DNA from 3 places in the Actinopolyspora sabaoui genome. Region 1 is predicted to be linked to each of the others. Evidence: riboswitches for the same ligand, from Rfam matches in the RefSeq annotation. Region 1 holds a riboswitch; each other region holds the start of a gene.
The links. A riboswitch is a leader RNA that binds a small molecule or an ion and turns the genes downstream of it on or off. The one in region 1 is predicted to bind thiamine pyrophosphate.

Region 1 (5,062 bases):
ACAGCGCGGCCGCACCGGACAGGTCGAGCAGTCGCACGGTGCGCAGGTAGATTTCCGTTTCCAGCGTCCGGTAGCGTCCGCCGCCCAGTACCAGGACCACGCCGAAGCTGGTGGAGCAGAACAGGAAGACCACCGCCGCGGCCGACCAGAGTGCGGGGCGCAACGCGGGTAGCGTCACGGTGCGGAAAGCACGGAACGGTCCGGCCCCGAGACTGCGGGCCGCGTCGGTCGCTCTCGGGTCGAGCTGGGTCCACAGCCCGCTGACGGTCCGGGCGACGACGGCGATGTTGAAGAACGCGTTGGCCGATACGATCGCCCACGCGTTCGGCTCGGCGGTGCCGAGCAGGGCGCGAAAGGCCATCCCCACCACCAGGGTGGGCAGTACGAACGGGACGGTGATCAGGGCTCGCAGCAGTGCCTTTCCCGGCACGGGCACCCGAGCGAGCAGGTAGGCCAGCGGCATTCCCGCAGCGACCGCCAGCAGGGTGGAGGCCGCCGCCTGGCCGAGGGTGAAGGCGACGATCCGCCAGGTTTCCGGAGCGGTCAGCACCTCGTCGAGGCCCGAGCTCAGTCCGAGGCGCAGGATGGCTGCCACCGGCCACGCGAAGAACACACCGAGAAAGCCGAGCACCAGCGCCGCGCCCACTGTGATGAACGCGGCGTGCCCGCGCGGACGTGCACGGGAAACCGGAGTGCCGTCGGCCCTGGCCCTGTTCAATGAGGCACCGTTCAATGAGGCACCGTTCAATGAGGCACCGTTCGCCGTTGCCCGGCTTCCCGACTCCCCGTCGGCCGTCACCGGTTCGTCAGGGACCGCCACTGGCGTATCCACTCGGCGCGGTTGCGTTCCACCCGCTGCGGCTTCATCTCGGTGGACTCGGACGGCCGCGGGGCGACGTCCTGCCAGCTCTCCGGCAGCTCAACCCCCGTGAGCACCGGATAGACGTACATCTGCTCGGGCAACCGACGCTGGAACTTCCACGAGAGCAGGAAGTCCATCAGCTCCCGTGCTTTCTTGAGGTTCGTGGTCCCGTCGATGACACCGGCGTACTCGACCTGGCGGTAGCACGTTCCCAGAAGTGCCTTGGTGCGCGGTTGTCCGTTCTGGTCGACCTCGGCGGCGGGTGAGGAGGCGTAGGACAGCACGATCGGCCGGGATCCGCCGCCGGACGAGCCGGAGAAGTCCTGCTTGTAGGCCTGCTGCCAGCCCGAGGAGATGCGAACGTCGTTGTCCAGCAGTTGTCGCCAGTAGTTCTGCCACCCCTGCTCGCCGAACGTGGCGACGGTGTTGAGCAGGAAGGCGAGCCCGGGCGAGGAGGTAGCCGGATCGGGAACGGCGAACAGGCCCGCGTAGCGCGGCTCGGCCAGATCCGCGAGTTCGGCGGGCGGCTCCAGGGCGTGCTGCTCGAACCAGCGCAGATCGATGTTGACGCAGACGTCGCCCGCGTCGACGGGTATCGGGCTGTCGTTGGCGCCGTAGGCGTACTTGATCGAGATGTGCTCAGCGCCCTCGGGGCGATAGGAGGCGAACACTCCGTTGTCGACGGCGCGTGAGAGATACGTGGAATCGACACCGAAGGCGACGTCGCCGATCGGGGCGTCCTTGGTGAGCACCAGCTCGTTGGTGAGTTCGCCAGCGTCTCCCTTTCGCAGAATCCGGAGGCGATAGCCGGAATCCTGTTGGAAGCTGTTCCGTAATTCATCACTGATCACGAACGAATCGTGCGTGACCAGCGTCACTGTAGGGCGCTGCGAGTCACGGCCGGTGCCCATGAGTGAGCAACCGGCCACCAGTAATGTGACTGCCACTGCCAGCGCGGCACGCGTTCGACGTGCGATACTGCGTCTCAACGATCCTCCCGTGGTCACACCACGAGTGCGACACCGAGCTGATCGCACGCCTCCCTGCGCCGGCATTACCCGGTTCAAGTAGGACGGTCGAGGACCCCGTGTCCTCCTCTCAGCCCAGCGCACTGGACTCCCGTGGCGAACCGGAAGTCTACTGCATCCCACAATCCCGACCGGACCCGAGAGTGATTCATTCCGGTCGGGCTTCGTCGGCCCAATCTTGCCGGCGACTCATCCCGCGGAACTTCCCGTGGGCAGCCGCACCGCTATTCGCTCGTGGCCAGCTCGGCCGCTTCGTGCGCGCACCCCCAGGAGACCGCCACCCCGTCGCCGCCGTGGCCGTAGTTGTGCACGATGCGGGCGCCTTCGTAGTGCTCCACCTTCAGCCGTACGCTTTCGCTCCGGGGGCGCAGGCCGACGATCTCCTCCCGGACGGGCGCGTCGCGCAGCTCGGGCCGGATCTCGGCGCAACGGCGCAGAATTCCCGTCGTGACCTCCCTGTCCGGAACGCGGTCCCAGGCGTGCGGCACCGCGACACCGCCGAGCACCAACCGGTCACCGTGCGGCATGTAACTGGCCCACCGGCCGCTCTCGGAGAGCTCGACGAAGTACTCCTCGATACCCGGATTCTCCACGACCACGTGCTGCCCGAGCACGGGCAGCACACCGGGGTCGCCGACCAGCTCCCGAGCTCCCACCCCGGTGCAGTTGACCACGGTCCGGCTCTCCCCGGCGGCGTCCGAGAGGCTGGAAACCGGGCTGCGGAGCAGCTCACCACCGGCCGCACGGAACCGGCGGGTGAGGTAGTCCAGATAGCGGGGCATGTCGATCAACGGCAGTGTGGCCCGCGCACCGGCCGAGAACCCGTGCGGCAGTTCGCCCGGCTCGCAGGCACGAAGATCCGTCATCAGTCGGGTCTCCTCGGGCCGCTTCGCGGCGATCGGCTCACGGCTGGCCACCGTGCCGAGGGCCAGATGCACTCCCGTGCTCGGATCGCCCGCCAGCTCCAGGAACAGCCCGTGGGAGCGTCGCGCCCACCCGACGGCGCGCTCCCGGGGCCCCAACGAGATCGGTCCCCATATCGCCCCGGCCACCGCCGAGGTGGTCTCGTCGGGATACTCGATGGTTCTGATACGCACGTGACAGCCGCGCTCGGCGAGCAACACGGCCGTGGTAAGTCCCGAAACACCGGCGCCGATGACCAACACGTCCGAGGATCGACCAGTCACGAAGTGACGGTAACACCGGACGAGTACTCGGGACACCTTCTTCGGAGGCACCGACACCGATGCTCGCCCGGGGCACATACGAGCCCGGCGAAGGGAGGTGTCGTGGTTCGCCCGTGGGAAGTGCCCCGCACTCGGGAGGAATCACTGTCCGACCCCGGCCCACTCCCCACCGAGTGCGGGCGCCAGCCCCGCTGCCGCGACGGCGCGGAACTCGGCACCCCGCAGTAGCCCGGCCCCCTCGGGCAGCGCTCCGAGCAGCGGAACTCCGGTCACGGCGGGAAGGTCGACCGCGTTGCAGCGCGCCGCGAGATCGGGATCGCTCGGTCGACTTCCGATCACGAGCCCGGGACAGTCCAACCCGCGGTGCCGCAGTTCCCGCACGGTCAGCGCACTCGCGTTCAGCGCACCCAGTCCTGCCGGGCACACCACCAGCACCGGCGCGGCCAGTGCGCCCGCCGCGTCGGCGAGTGTGCCGCCGTGGTCGTCGTAGGGAACCAGCAACCCACCGGCCCCTTCCACCAGCACGAGATCGTGCGTGGCGACCAATCGTGCGACCGCCGCGACGATCCGTCCCGGTGTGACCGGCGAAATCCCGTCGCGGCGCGCCGCCGCGGCGGGTGCCAACGGGTCGCGGTGCCGCGCGAGTTCCGAAGTGGTGATTTCACCCGTGGTTCGCTCGACCCCACCGGTCATTCGCCCGATCGCCGCGGCGTCACCCTCGCCGTCGCCCACGGTTCCGGTCTGCGCGGGTTTGAGCACCGCCACCGAGCCGGAAGCGGTCGCGGCCAGCGCGGCAGTGACCACTGTCTTGCCGACGCCGGTGTCGGTCCCGGTCACGAAAAGAATCCCGCCCACCGTGCTCACCCCGCCGCCGCGGCCGCACGAACGGCCTCGGTCACCGTGGCCAGGTCCTCGGGACCGATCACGTAGGGCGGCATGGTGTAGATCAGGTCGCGGAACGGACGCAGCCACACCCCGCGCTCGACCGCCGCACGACTCGCGGCGGTGGTGTCCACCTCGTGATCGAGCTGTACGACACCGATCGCTCCGAGCACCCGCACATCACGCACCCCGGGCAGCTCCCGAAGCGGGGACAGCCCGGCCCACAGTCCGGACTCGATCGCACCGATCTCACCGCGCCAGTCCCGTTCCAGCAGTGCCCGCAACGAGGCGCGGGCCACCGCGGCAGCGAGGGGGTTGCCCATGAAAGTGGGGCCGTGCGCCAACACGGGCACCGAACCCCGCGTTATGCCCTCGGCGACGTGGCCGGCGCACAACGTCGCGGCCATGCTCAGGTAACCGCCGGTGAGCGCCTTTCCCAGACACATCACGTCCGGTGACACCCCGGAGTGGTCGGCGGCGAACAGCTCACCGGTCCGCCCGAAGCCGGTGGCGATCTCGTCGAAGACGAGCAGCACCTCGTAGCGGTCGGCCAACTCGCGCAACGCGCGCGGGTACTCGGGCGAGTGGAACCGCATGCCACCCGCACCCTGCACGATCGGTTCGATCACGACGGCGGCCAGTTCCTCGTGGTGGCGCCGCAGCAGCTCCTCGAAGTGTTCGAGGTAGTCGCGTTCGACCTCGGCGTCGAACCCGGCGGGTGGGGCCGCGGCGAAGAGCTGTTCGGGCAACGCACCCTGCCACAGCTGGTGCATCCCGCCTTCCGGGTCGCACACCGACATCGGGTGCCAGGTGTCGCCGTGATAACCACCGCGCCAGGTGAGCAACCGTCGTTTCCCGGCACGCCCCAGACCGCGCCAGTACTGCAGACACATCTTGACCGCCACTTCGATCGCCACCGAACCGGAGTCGGCCAGGAAGACGTGCCGCAGCGAATCGGGGGTGATCTCGGCGAGGCTCGCGGCGAGCCGCACGGCGGGTTCGTGGGTGAGACCTCCGAACATCACGTGGCTCGCACGGTCGAGCTGCCGCCGGACCGCCTCGTCGAGATCGGGGTGGCGGTAGCCGTGTATCGCCGCCCACCA
Region 2 (5,062 bases), on a different contig from region 1:
CGTGCCGAGTTCGGTCTCCTGCCAGCGGTCGCGGGGAACCACGGCGCCGTCCAGCGCCACGGCCACCCCGCGGGCCGGGCTCCGGAAACGTTCCAACGCGTCGGCGAGGGTCGCGCCCTGCTCGAACTCGTAGCGCTCTCCGTTGATCGTGACGTTCATCGTCGAACTCCACTTCGCTTCGGGTCGGCGGGTTCGGTCTCAGTGGGCACGTGGCCGCCCCGCAGCAGCGCGGTGACCGCGTCGGCTGTGATCGGTGCGTGCAGGAATCCGTTGCGGTGGTGCCCGGTGGCGACGAACACCCCGGGTTCCAGCCAGCCGATCAGCGGCAGGTTGTCCGGCGTGCCGGGACGCAACCCCGCCGTGGCCTCGGCCAGTTCGTACTCCCCGAGTCCGGCCACCACTCGCTCGGCGTCGCCGATCAGGTCGCGCACCCCGCCCACGGTTACCCGCGTGTCGAATCCGTTCTCGTACTGCGTGGCCCCCACGACCAGGCCGTCCGGGCGCGGCACCAGGTAGACCGGCCTGCCGTGCACCGGTCCCCTAATGGTGTGCTCGGGTGGTGGCAGCGCGGTGCTCCTGCGCCGCAACCGCAGGATCTCGCCCTTGACGGGGCGGACCAGCTCGGCCAGGTCCTCGTGCAGTTGCCCGGAGTTGCTGCCCGCCGCGATCACCACCACGTCGCAGCGCAACTCGGAATCGGGCAGCTCCACCACACCGGGACGGACGCGGTGCGCCGTTTCGGTGTGGAACTCGACCCCGGCCCGCCGCGCGGCCTCGCGCAGTGCGTCGAGCGTGGTGCGGTTGTCGACCGAGAGATCGCCCGGCACTTCCAGCCCGCCTTGCACGGCGGGAGCCAGCGAGGGTTCCAACCTGCGCAACGCCCTGCCGGAGTGCCTGGTCACCGTCCGGCCCAGCTTGGCCAGGTGCTCGGCGACCTCGTGCAGCTGCTCGCGGTCGGCGCTGTCGGCCCCGACGACGAGCGTGCCCCGCTCGCCGAGCCCGGAGGGCGCGTCGGCGGCGCGGGAAAGTTCGGCGGCGAAGTCCGGCCAGCGGCGCAATGAGGCCGCTCCCAGTTCGAGCAGCTCCTCCTCACCGAACCAGGTCTCGGCCAGCGGCGCCAGCATCCCGCCGGCGACGTGCGAAGCGCCGCTCGCCGGTTCCGGGTCGACCAGTCGTACCCGGCAGCCCAGCGTGGCCAGCCGCCACGCACAGGACAGCCCGATCACACCGCCGCCCACCAGGGCGATGTCGTGATGTCGTTCGTCGGTCAATGCTCGCTCCCTGCGCCGGCATGATCCGGATCAGGTTCGGCGGTCGGGGCTTCAGCCCCCTCTCAGTCCGTTCGGCCGGACTCCCGCGGGTACCCATCGCACAGCTTAGGTGATGAACTCCGTCCGCGTCAGGTAGCACCCGAGGAGCCACCGGTCACCCTCGGGAGAACCACCACGCGACCCGCTGGGGAATGTGACTGGCGCCACCGCCCACCGCGTGACCTACCCTGGACGCATGCCCGGAATGGACGGCTACGGAATGCGCGCCCGGCTGGATCAGTCGCGGCTGTACTTGTGCACCGACGCGCGCCGGGAACGCGGTGATCTCGCCGAGTTCGTGGACGAGGCACTGGCGGGCGGTGTGGACATCATCCAGCTGCGGGACAAGGACGAGTCCGGCGCTCCGCTGGAGGCCCGCGAGGAGCTCGAGGCGTTGCGGGTGCTGGCCGATTCCTGCGTCCGGCACGACGCTTTGCTGGCGGTCAACGACCGCGCGGACATCGCGCTGGCCGTCGACGCGGACGTGCTGCATCTGGGGCAGGACGACCTACCGGTGGAGACCGCTCGCGGCATCGTCGGCGATCAGATGATCATCGGCCGCTCCACGCACGACGTGGTGCAGGCGGACTCGGCGGCCACCGAGCGCGGGGTGGACTACTTCTGCACCGGCCCGGTGTGGACCACCCCCACGAAACCCGGCCGCGAAGCGGCGGGCATCGAGCTGGTGAGCCACGCCGCCGAGCACCACGGCCACGGCAGGCCATGGTTCGCTATCGGCGGTATCGGCCCGGAAAATCTGGACGAGGTCATGGCAGCGGGCGCCGAACGCGTGGTGGTGGTCCGCGCGATCACCGAGGCGGAGAACCCCCGAGAAGCCGCCGCACGGCTCCGCTCACGCCTGGTGAGCTAGCTATCAGCGGGCGCCAAGGCTGCCACGTCAACCGGCGAGTGACCGAATCGCAGACCTCGTGAATCGACGTGCCGTCTCACACGTGGGTGGGTCATCCGTCGAGTTCTCACTCACGTGTACTTTCAGTGACTGGCCACTCGCCACGTCGACGTACGTTGTGCAGCTCTCGTGCGGCCCGCTCGCGGATTCGCCGTACTCGAGTCTGATCACACGATAGCCCCGCACCCGAGGCAGATCGACCGCCCTGGACGACGCCATGGACCCGTTGGTCCACCGGTCTATTCCGTGATTCGTTACGACGGCGACGGTCACGGTCCCCCCGTACTTGGGCGAGTACTGACAACTCGTACCTTCCTCGTCCGAACCTTCCACGACCGAAACCGGTTGCGGCGGCGCCTTCACTTGAAGATCACGTAGTTTTGTCCGCGGAATCAGATCACACGGTCGCACATCGTCCAACGACAACTCGCGCGGTCTATCCGAAGAGCCACACGCCGTCGCCAGGGCGAACAGCACCAAAATCGCGGTTATGAACCGCACCAAACGAGCGCTCATCCGTAGTACCGCACCTTCAGCTCGGCTACTTTCGCCTGGAAACGCTGGATCAGAGCCGGAGTTACCTCGGCGACCCGTGCCACGAACTCGCGTTCGCTCAGCTCGCGCACCGTACCGGGATGGATAGTCGCGCTGAAGTCCTGCATCCCGACCGTGGATACGGCGATGCGCCCGTCGCCTGACTCGACGCTCGCCTCGACCACCCGCATCTCCTCCTCGAACTCGGAATCGTGCTGGTCATTCGGTTCGATGTTCAGATTCGTGGTGCTGATCGCCTCGCGATACTGCTTTACCCACCCTGTGTACAACCGTCGGGCCAAACCCGTCAAAGCGCGTTCCAGGAAGCGCTCGTCGATGAACTCGTACACACTCTCTCCGAACTCAAGCGTCACCTGGCTACGATCACGCAGCTCGGCTTCGAGTTCCATTCCGGGAGCTTTCGCCCGAACCCGAATTTGATCCAATCGTTCCGCCAATTCGCCCACTGCGCCATTCCCTCCTAGGTCGCCCGACCGAGCCCTTCATCGCTGGTCATTTCGTCGCCACCCATTCCTGCCAGCGCGGGGCGCGCCGAAACCAACACGGCGCGATCAGATTCCACCCCACCCGGAACCTCGTTCAGCGCCTTGGATATCTTTTTTCCGGATTCGCGGGTCTCCTTCGTGAGCTCGGCGATCGAATCCTTCATCGACTGTATGACCTGTTCCACCGATCCGGCTTCTCTGGCCATTTTCGCCGCGTCCATTCCAGCGGTGCCTACCGCGCCGACAGCCCCCACGGCCGGTATCACAGCAGCCGAGGCTCCCCCGGTGAAGGGAATCGATCCGACCGCAGCCACCGCCGCAGCAACCGAGAAAGTGAATTTCAGCTCGTTCTTCCCACAGCTCTGGACGTTGTCCAAGCCATTGAGCGTCTCCCTCGCGATCGATTCGATGTCATCACGTGCTCGGGCGCCACCGTTCCTGCTCCGCTTCCAGCGCGCCCCGCAGCACGCCGAGCAGCAGGAACTGGTTCTTGGTCACAGCAGGTAACGGATCGAGGAAGTTCCGTTTGAAGTTGTCCGCGGCCTCACCTGTCCAACTATCCAACGTGTCCCCGGCTGAACCAATCCGTGTGAGGTCTGGATTCGCCTTGATGTTCCCACCGTTGATCGGGTCCTTCATCTCTCCGGAGGACAGCTGCTCCATCGCTCTTCCCAGCGCCGTGATTGGTGCATCGTAGGAGCCGGGGTCGGGGATATCGAAGAAGGGTTCGAAGTGTGGTACGGCCACTCCCTCGTATTTCCGCTGGATCTCCTGGTAGTTGACCCCTTTGGAACCACTGGGGCCACCCTGATCAGCCGTGTTCACCTTGTGGTCATATTCGACCTCAGCAGCGCGCTGCTCTATCTCTTTCGCTCGCTGCATCAAAACGTCAAAGCTCATGTGCTCACTCCGGTTCCGGCTGACCACGCTCGTCAATCAGCTGCTGTAGTCGCGCCGCTGCGGCCCGGTCGTCTTCCGCGTACTGCTGGGCCGCCTGATTCAACGCATCGGCGGTCTCGTCCAGATTTCTTCGGGTTGTGCGCAACAGATCGATGACGGGGTGGTGCGCCTGCTGGTACTTATCCGATACCGCGCCCTGCTCGGAGACGAACTGTTCAGGCACGCTTGAGATCCCATTTATCCCCTCCAGCGCGCTTGCGCACTTGTCGATCGCGCTATCGTACGCACCGGACACCATCGGGAGGTCGGAATTGGCGACCTGTTTCAGCTCGTACAGGTCGGTACCGAACTCCTTGCCCGTGTGTGCCATGTATCTGCCCTTCGATTGGTTTGACAGCCCCTATGCTATCGCTCGTAACGGCACGGAAAGTCTGAATCCACGAAAATGAGCGAAGAGCAGATGCTCCTTCCGGACGTATTCCTGCCGAGTAGCCATCGTCTTTCCAACTCATGGGGTTCGAACGCCGACGGGGGGTGGTCCGGAGTTTCCCCATCGAGCACGCACGACGTGGTGCAGGCGGAGTCGGCGGCCACCGAGCGCGGGGTGGACTACTTCTGCACCAACCCGGTGTGGACCACCCCCACGAAACCCGGCCGCGAAGCGGCGGGCATCGAGCTGGTGAGCCACGCCGCCGAGCACCACGGCCACGGCAGGCCATGGTTCGCGATCGGCGGTATCGGCCCGGAAAATCTGGACGAGGTCATGGCAGCGGGCGCCGAACGCGTGGTGGTGGTCCGCGCGATCACCGAGGCGGAGAACCCCCGAGAAGCCGCCGCACGGCTCCGCTCACGCCTGGCGGGCTGACCCCGATCACGAGGCACGGCGGACAAGCGGAGCGGCT
Region 3 (5,062 bases), on a different contig from region 1:
CACTCCGTTGACCGCGCTCGGGTGAAGGCCGTCCCGAAACAGCAGAGAGGAGCACACGCGACGATGGCGCTGGCACAGCTCACCTTCCCGGCGATCGACCTGCTCGCACTAACCTTCCTGGCCGGTTTCGGTGTGGCCACCTTGGTGTTCGTGCCGCTGTGGCGGCGCGAACACCGTCGCGGCAACCGAGCCGCGGCCAGGTCCCGACGACAGGCTCGAGTGGTGAGCGACGCACTTCAGTCGAGCCCGCCGACAGCGAGCCCGACCACGGCGAACATGCCGACAGCGAACGTGCCGACGCCCCCACCGGCGAGCACACCGGAGAATCGGCATCGGAACGAGGCCGGGGAGACCGATCCGGAATCGACCCTGCCGGACCACGAGGACGCGGCGAGCCCCTGGAACACCGAGGAGGCCGACCTCGGCACCGGACGTTCGTCCAACGCTCGCAGGAGCGAGCGGATCGAACTGTGCGCCGCCAAACACCGGGTACGATTCGGGCAGGCGAAAGCTCGGCTGCTGACGATCAGCAACGAACTCGAGCTCCACTGAGCGACGGCGCCGCGGAACGACTCCGCCGCGGTTCGTGAGCCTCGCTTCAGCACGGACCGGCCGAGGAGTACGTTTGACCGAACCTTCTCCGCAACAGGAAATCGTGTACCTGGTCGGCACCACCGGCCACCCCAACTACGGTGACGAGCACATCGCCGCCTGCTGGCTGCGCCACCTGGCACGCCAGGCACCCGACTCGGAGGTCTGGCTGGACTGCCCCAACCCCGGGCCGAGCGAGGTGCTGCTGGGGAAACTGCATCCGCACGTGCGGTTCACCGACACCCTGTGGCGACTCTGCTGGCACGCCGACTCGCGGGAGCCGTGGGAGGTGGCCTCGTTCGTGCGCCAGGCGATCCACGACCCCGGGACGGCACCACGCTGGGTCGCGGGCGTGCTCGCGGCCACCGGGGCGGACGTGGTGCACGTAATCGGTGGTGGCTACATCAACGGAATCTGGCCGCACCATCTCGGGCTGCTCGCGGCGGCCGTGGCGCTGGGGGAACGCTCCGGTGCGCGGCTGGCGATGACCGGACAGGGCCTGACGCCGTTACCCAGCGAGGCGAGGCCGTTGTTGAGTGCCCTGGCGAGGCGGTTCGACGTGGTGGACGTGCGGGACACGCCCTCGCTGGACGCGCTGGCCAACGTGCCGGACGTCACCGACACCGGCGACGACCTGTTCTTCGGGATCACGCCCCACATGTACCGGCAGGACGACTGTCCCGAGGTCATGATCTGCGTGCAGTCCGACCTGCTGAGCATGAGCCGGGCCGCGCTGGCCGGTTTCGTACTCGAGACCCTGCGGCACTGGAAAACCCCCTCCGAACGCATCGGATTCGTGGAGGGGATGCCGCTGGTGGATCGCGAGATCTACACCCTGCTGAAACACGAGTTACCCGGGGCCCGTTTCTACCCGTTCTCCGAGATCATGAATTCGGGCCTGCCCGCCAACGCCGAACAGCGGTGGTTGTCCACCCGGTTCCACACCCACCTGGTCGCCGCGGCGAGCGGAGCGGCCGGAACCGCACTGGCGATCGACGCCGACTACTACACCGGCAAACACGGTTCACTGATCGCGAGCGGGTCCGGGTGGTCGCTGAACACGGATCTGAGCATCTCGGTAGCCAAGGAGCCCGCCGGTGGATTCGATCTCGGCACGCTGGACTCGCTTCGCTCGGCCAAGGCCGAACTCGCCGCCAAAATCTACTCCCAGTAGAGCCCTGACCGGTCTCCGTAGCTACTCACTTGGCGGAACCTCCGGGGGCGCCTCGCTGCGGGTGCCCCGACATCGGGTAGCGACCTACACAACGTCGGGGCCGTCCTCGCGAGGCACTCCCCGGAGAACCCGCGGCGGTGCCGACTGCCGGCGCGGTCGGAGTGCGGCTACTCGTCGGTGCTGGCGGCCCGGCGATTTCGCGGGAAATTGACACCGCTCCGAAGCCGGGAGCCTCCCGAGCGGACCTCGCCGTTGAAGTGATCGTTTCGACGCTCACCGCGCCGAAGGCACACACCGAGCGAGGAGTCGACCGGGGACGAACTCCGGTGCGCGCGTCACTCGTGCGGTGCGGGGAGCCAGGCCGCGGTGGGCCAGCTCTCGGTCTCCCACGCGCTGTTCCAGAACAACCATTCGTACTCGCTGCACCGCACGAAGGCCGTGAGCATGCGGCGCCGCGTGTTCTCGTCGGTTCCCGCGGCGAGCCTGTCGGTGAGTTCCCTGGCACCGAGTACCGCGTTGGCGAACTCCTCGTCCGCATAGGTGGCGATCCACCGACCATAGGGGTGCCCGGCCGTCGTTCCGGTGCTCTCCAGAATCGTGCTGCCCACGTGCTGGTACACCCAGAAGCAGGGCAACAGGGCGGCGACCAGCACCGGGTAGGGCTCGCTCAGCGCGGTGGCACGCAGGTAGGAGGTGTAGGCCAGACAGGTCGGTGAGGTCTGGATCCCCGACATCTCCTCCTCGGTGAGACCGAGCTGTTCGATGTAACCGGCGTGCAGTTTGCGCTCCTCGGCCAACGCTCCGTGCGCGCTGCCTGCCAGGAAAGCCGCATCGGCGGGATCGTCGGCCCGACTCGCGGCGGCGGCCAGTGCCTGCGCGAAGCCGAACAGGTAGCGCGAGTCCTGCACGATGTAGAACGCGAACCGGTCCCGTGGCAGGCTGCCGTCGGCCAGTGCCGTGTTGAACGGGTGGTGCACGATCGCACGTTGCAGTTCGGCGGTGTAGGACCAGGCTTCGGCGCAGAAACCGCCGGGTACTGGGTCGGGAAGGCGGTAACTCATGTCTTTCCTCCGCTTCGGCGGTTCGTCGGGGCGGTTTGCGAGGTCTTCCCCTCGTGGGCCGTGTTCCCCTCTTGGGCCTCGGGAGCGATCCCTTCGAGGCGGGCCCACCGAGGAGACGGCGGTGGCAGGCCGGGACCTTCGCGGATGGTGTGCTTCGACGTCATGGACGGAGTGATCAGCTGGGCGGCGTGCTCGCAGCAGGCCACCAGCGGTAGAAGTGGTGCACCGGGCCGTGGCCCTGTCCGACGTCGAGCAGGTCGGCGGCGCGCAGCGCACCGGTGAGGTACTCCTTGGCCTCGCGCACGGCGGTGGGCCAGTCCCGCCCCAGGGCCCGCAGTGCCGCCGTGGCGGCCGAGAGGGTGCACCCCGTGCCGTGGTCGTTCTTGGTCACCACGCGCTCGTGCGCCAACATCTCGACACCGCTCGCGGTGCGCAGCACGTCCACGCTGGACTCGCCCCCCAGGTGACCGCCCTTCAGCAGCACCCGCTCGACTCCCAGCCCGGACAGCCGTTCGGCCTGAGTGGCCATTCCATCGGTACCGGTGGGCTCCGACGTACCGAGCAGATCCGCGGCTTCGGGCAGATTGGGTGTGATCAGGTCAACGCGGGGCAGCAACTCGTCCCGCAACGCGCGGACCGCGTCGGCGGCAAGCAGCCGGTCTCCGCTCTTGGCGACCATTACCGGATCCAGCACGATCTCGCGTGCCGAGTACTCGGACAACACCCTCGCGACGGTTCGGATGATCTCCGTGTCCGAGAGCATCCCGATCTTGACCGCGTCGACCCGCACGTCGTCGAACAGGGTCCGTAGCTGATCGGCCACGAAGTCCGAGGGGATCTCCCTCACCGAGGAGACTCCCGTGGTGGTCTGGGCCACGAGCGCCGTGGTCACCGCCATACCGTAGGTGCCGTGGGCGGAGAAAGTCTTCAGATCGGCCTGAATACCCGCTCCCCCACTGGGATCGGTACCGGCGATCGTGAGCACGTTCGGAATCACTGCTGCCCCTCTCACGGCTGGACGCGCACGGGGGCGTGGCGACGGCGTACGTGGCTCGTCCGGAGCGACCGCACACCGGCCCCGGAACAGCTGGAACCACCCGGCAACCGGGCATGACGGCACACGTACGAGCCGGCAACACCGCGACGTCCCTCCGCTAGTGCGAACTAGTTCAGGTTCGACGGGTCTCTCTCAGCCCGACCGAACGGCCGGGCACCCCGCGTCACTGGCCGGAGAGGGTTCGTTCGTCACCACTCCGGCGAACCTCAAGATAGCAGCGGCGGTCAACGCCGAACGGCACAACGCCGCGTCCGTCCAAGGCCGCTACTCGATCAGGCCGACCGGAAACCCCGGCAGCAACGCCTCACCCTGCCGCACCTGTTGGCGCAGCGTTCCGGTAGCCAGGGAGTGCACCCGGTCACTCCTGCCCGCGGCACGTACTTCCGCCAACGGCTGCCCAGCCCTCACCCGGCTGCCGTCCGCCGCCAACCACCGGACCAGTACGCCACTGGCGGTTTCCGGCATACGACCCTCCGGCTGTTCGGCGCAGTACAGCAACTCCGTCATCCGCTGCCTCCGACTCGCGGCCAACATGAGGCGTGTTCGTCGTCCGGTCGCTGCCAGACCGGACGGCGGGTACCTTCGAAAGGTGCAGCCTCCAAAACACACAGTCCCGGACGCAACACTGTACGGACACCTTTCGCGGAACGCGGGGCACGGTGGGAGCGACCGCCGCACTACTCGGATCCGGACGCCACGGGGGAACCGGCCGGGCACCACATCATGGAACGGCCTCCGGCGAGTTATGTCACACCGAGGGCCGCGGATGCCGCACAGCACTCCGGGATCGTGAGGCCACGCACGACGGCGGACTAGAGTTGGGGCAATGAACAGCACTACCGAAGTACTCAGCAGCACGCACGCCGGGCAGAACCCGGAGCAGGACCCGGCCGCGGTCTGGGAACCGCTGGCGGGACTCGCCGAGGCGGCAGCCGAAACCGCGAGTGGCTCCACCACGGTCGCGATCAACCGTGGTTTCGACCGCAAGGCGCGGGAGCGTGCCCGAGCGCTGCGGCAGCTGCTCGACGAGCGTGGGGTGCGAGCCACCGAGATCACCCCGGCGCCGGACAGCGAGGAACTGCTCGCCGACAGCAGTGTGGACTCGGTGATCAACCTGGTGGGCACGGGTTCCTGGCAGCCCTACCGGCTGGCCGCGAAGGAACGGGCGGCACTGCTGGC

Region 2: another riboswitch for thiamine pyrophosphate. It lies ahead of thiO (glycine oxidase ThiO); the one in region 1 lies ahead of ACOQFL_RS13505 (thiamine ABC transporter substrate-binding protein).
Region 3: another riboswitch for thiamine pyrophosphate. It lies ahead of thiD (bifunctional hydroxymethylpyrimidine kinase/phosphomethylpyrimidine kinase); the one in region 1 lies ahead of ACOQFL_RS13505 (thiamine ABC transporter substrate-binding protein).

The regions. Positions count from the first base shown of each region.
Region 1 covers NZ_JBMIHH010000006.1:239,738-244,799, forward strand. The annotation lists gene ACOQFL_RS13500 (ABC transporter permease) at 1-718, opposite strand, end outside; gene ACOQFL_RS13505 (thiamine ABC transporter substrate-binding protein) at 796-1,851, opposite strand; TPP riboswitch at 1,886-1,995, opposite strand; gene ACOQFL_RS13510 (FAD-dependent oxidoreductase) at 2,115-3,077, opposite strand; gene bioD (dethiobiotin synthase) at 3,219-3,923, opposite strand; gene ACOQFL_RS13520 (adenosylmethionine--8-amino-7-oxononanoate transaminase) at 3,938-5,062, opposite strand, start outside.
Region 2 covers NZ_JBMIHH010000009.1:141,127-146,188, reverse strand. The annotation lists gene thiS (sulfur carrier protein ThiS) at 1-159, opposite strand, end outside; gene thiO (glycine oxidase ThiO) at 156-1,271, opposite strand; TPP riboswitch at 1,262-1,368, opposite strand; gene thiE (thiamine phosphate synthase) at 1,507-2,181, shown strand; gene ACOQFL_RS17555 (DUF3558 family protein) at 2,209-2,736, opposite strand; gene ACOQFL_RS17550 (hypothetical protein) at 2,733-3,164, opposite strand; gene ACOQFL_RS17545 (hypothetical protein) at 3,236-3,637, opposite strand; gene ACOQFL_RS17540 (hypothetical protein) at 3,675-4,160, opposite strand; gene ACOQFL_RS17535 (hypothetical protein) at 4,165-4,530, opposite strand; partial or broken gene ACOQFL_RS17530 (thiamine phosphate synthase) at 4,717-5,025, shown strand.
Region 3 covers NZ_JBMIHH010000005.1:250,913-255,974, reverse strand. The annotation lists gene ACOQFL_RS11195 (hypothetical protein) at 64-552, shown strand; gene ACOQFL_RS11190 (polysaccharide pyruvyl transferase family protein) at 626-1,765, shown strand; gene tenA (thiaminase II) at 2,101-2,826, opposite strand; gene thiD (bifunctional hydroxymethylpyrimidine kinase/phosphomethylpyrimidine kinase) at 3,002-3,823, opposite strand; TPP riboswitch at 3,956-4,054, opposite strand; gene ACOQFL_RS11175 (biotin/lipoyl attachment domain-containing protein) at 4,148-4,390, opposite strand; gene ACOQFL_RS11170 (hypothetical protein) at 4,710-5,062, shown strand, end outside.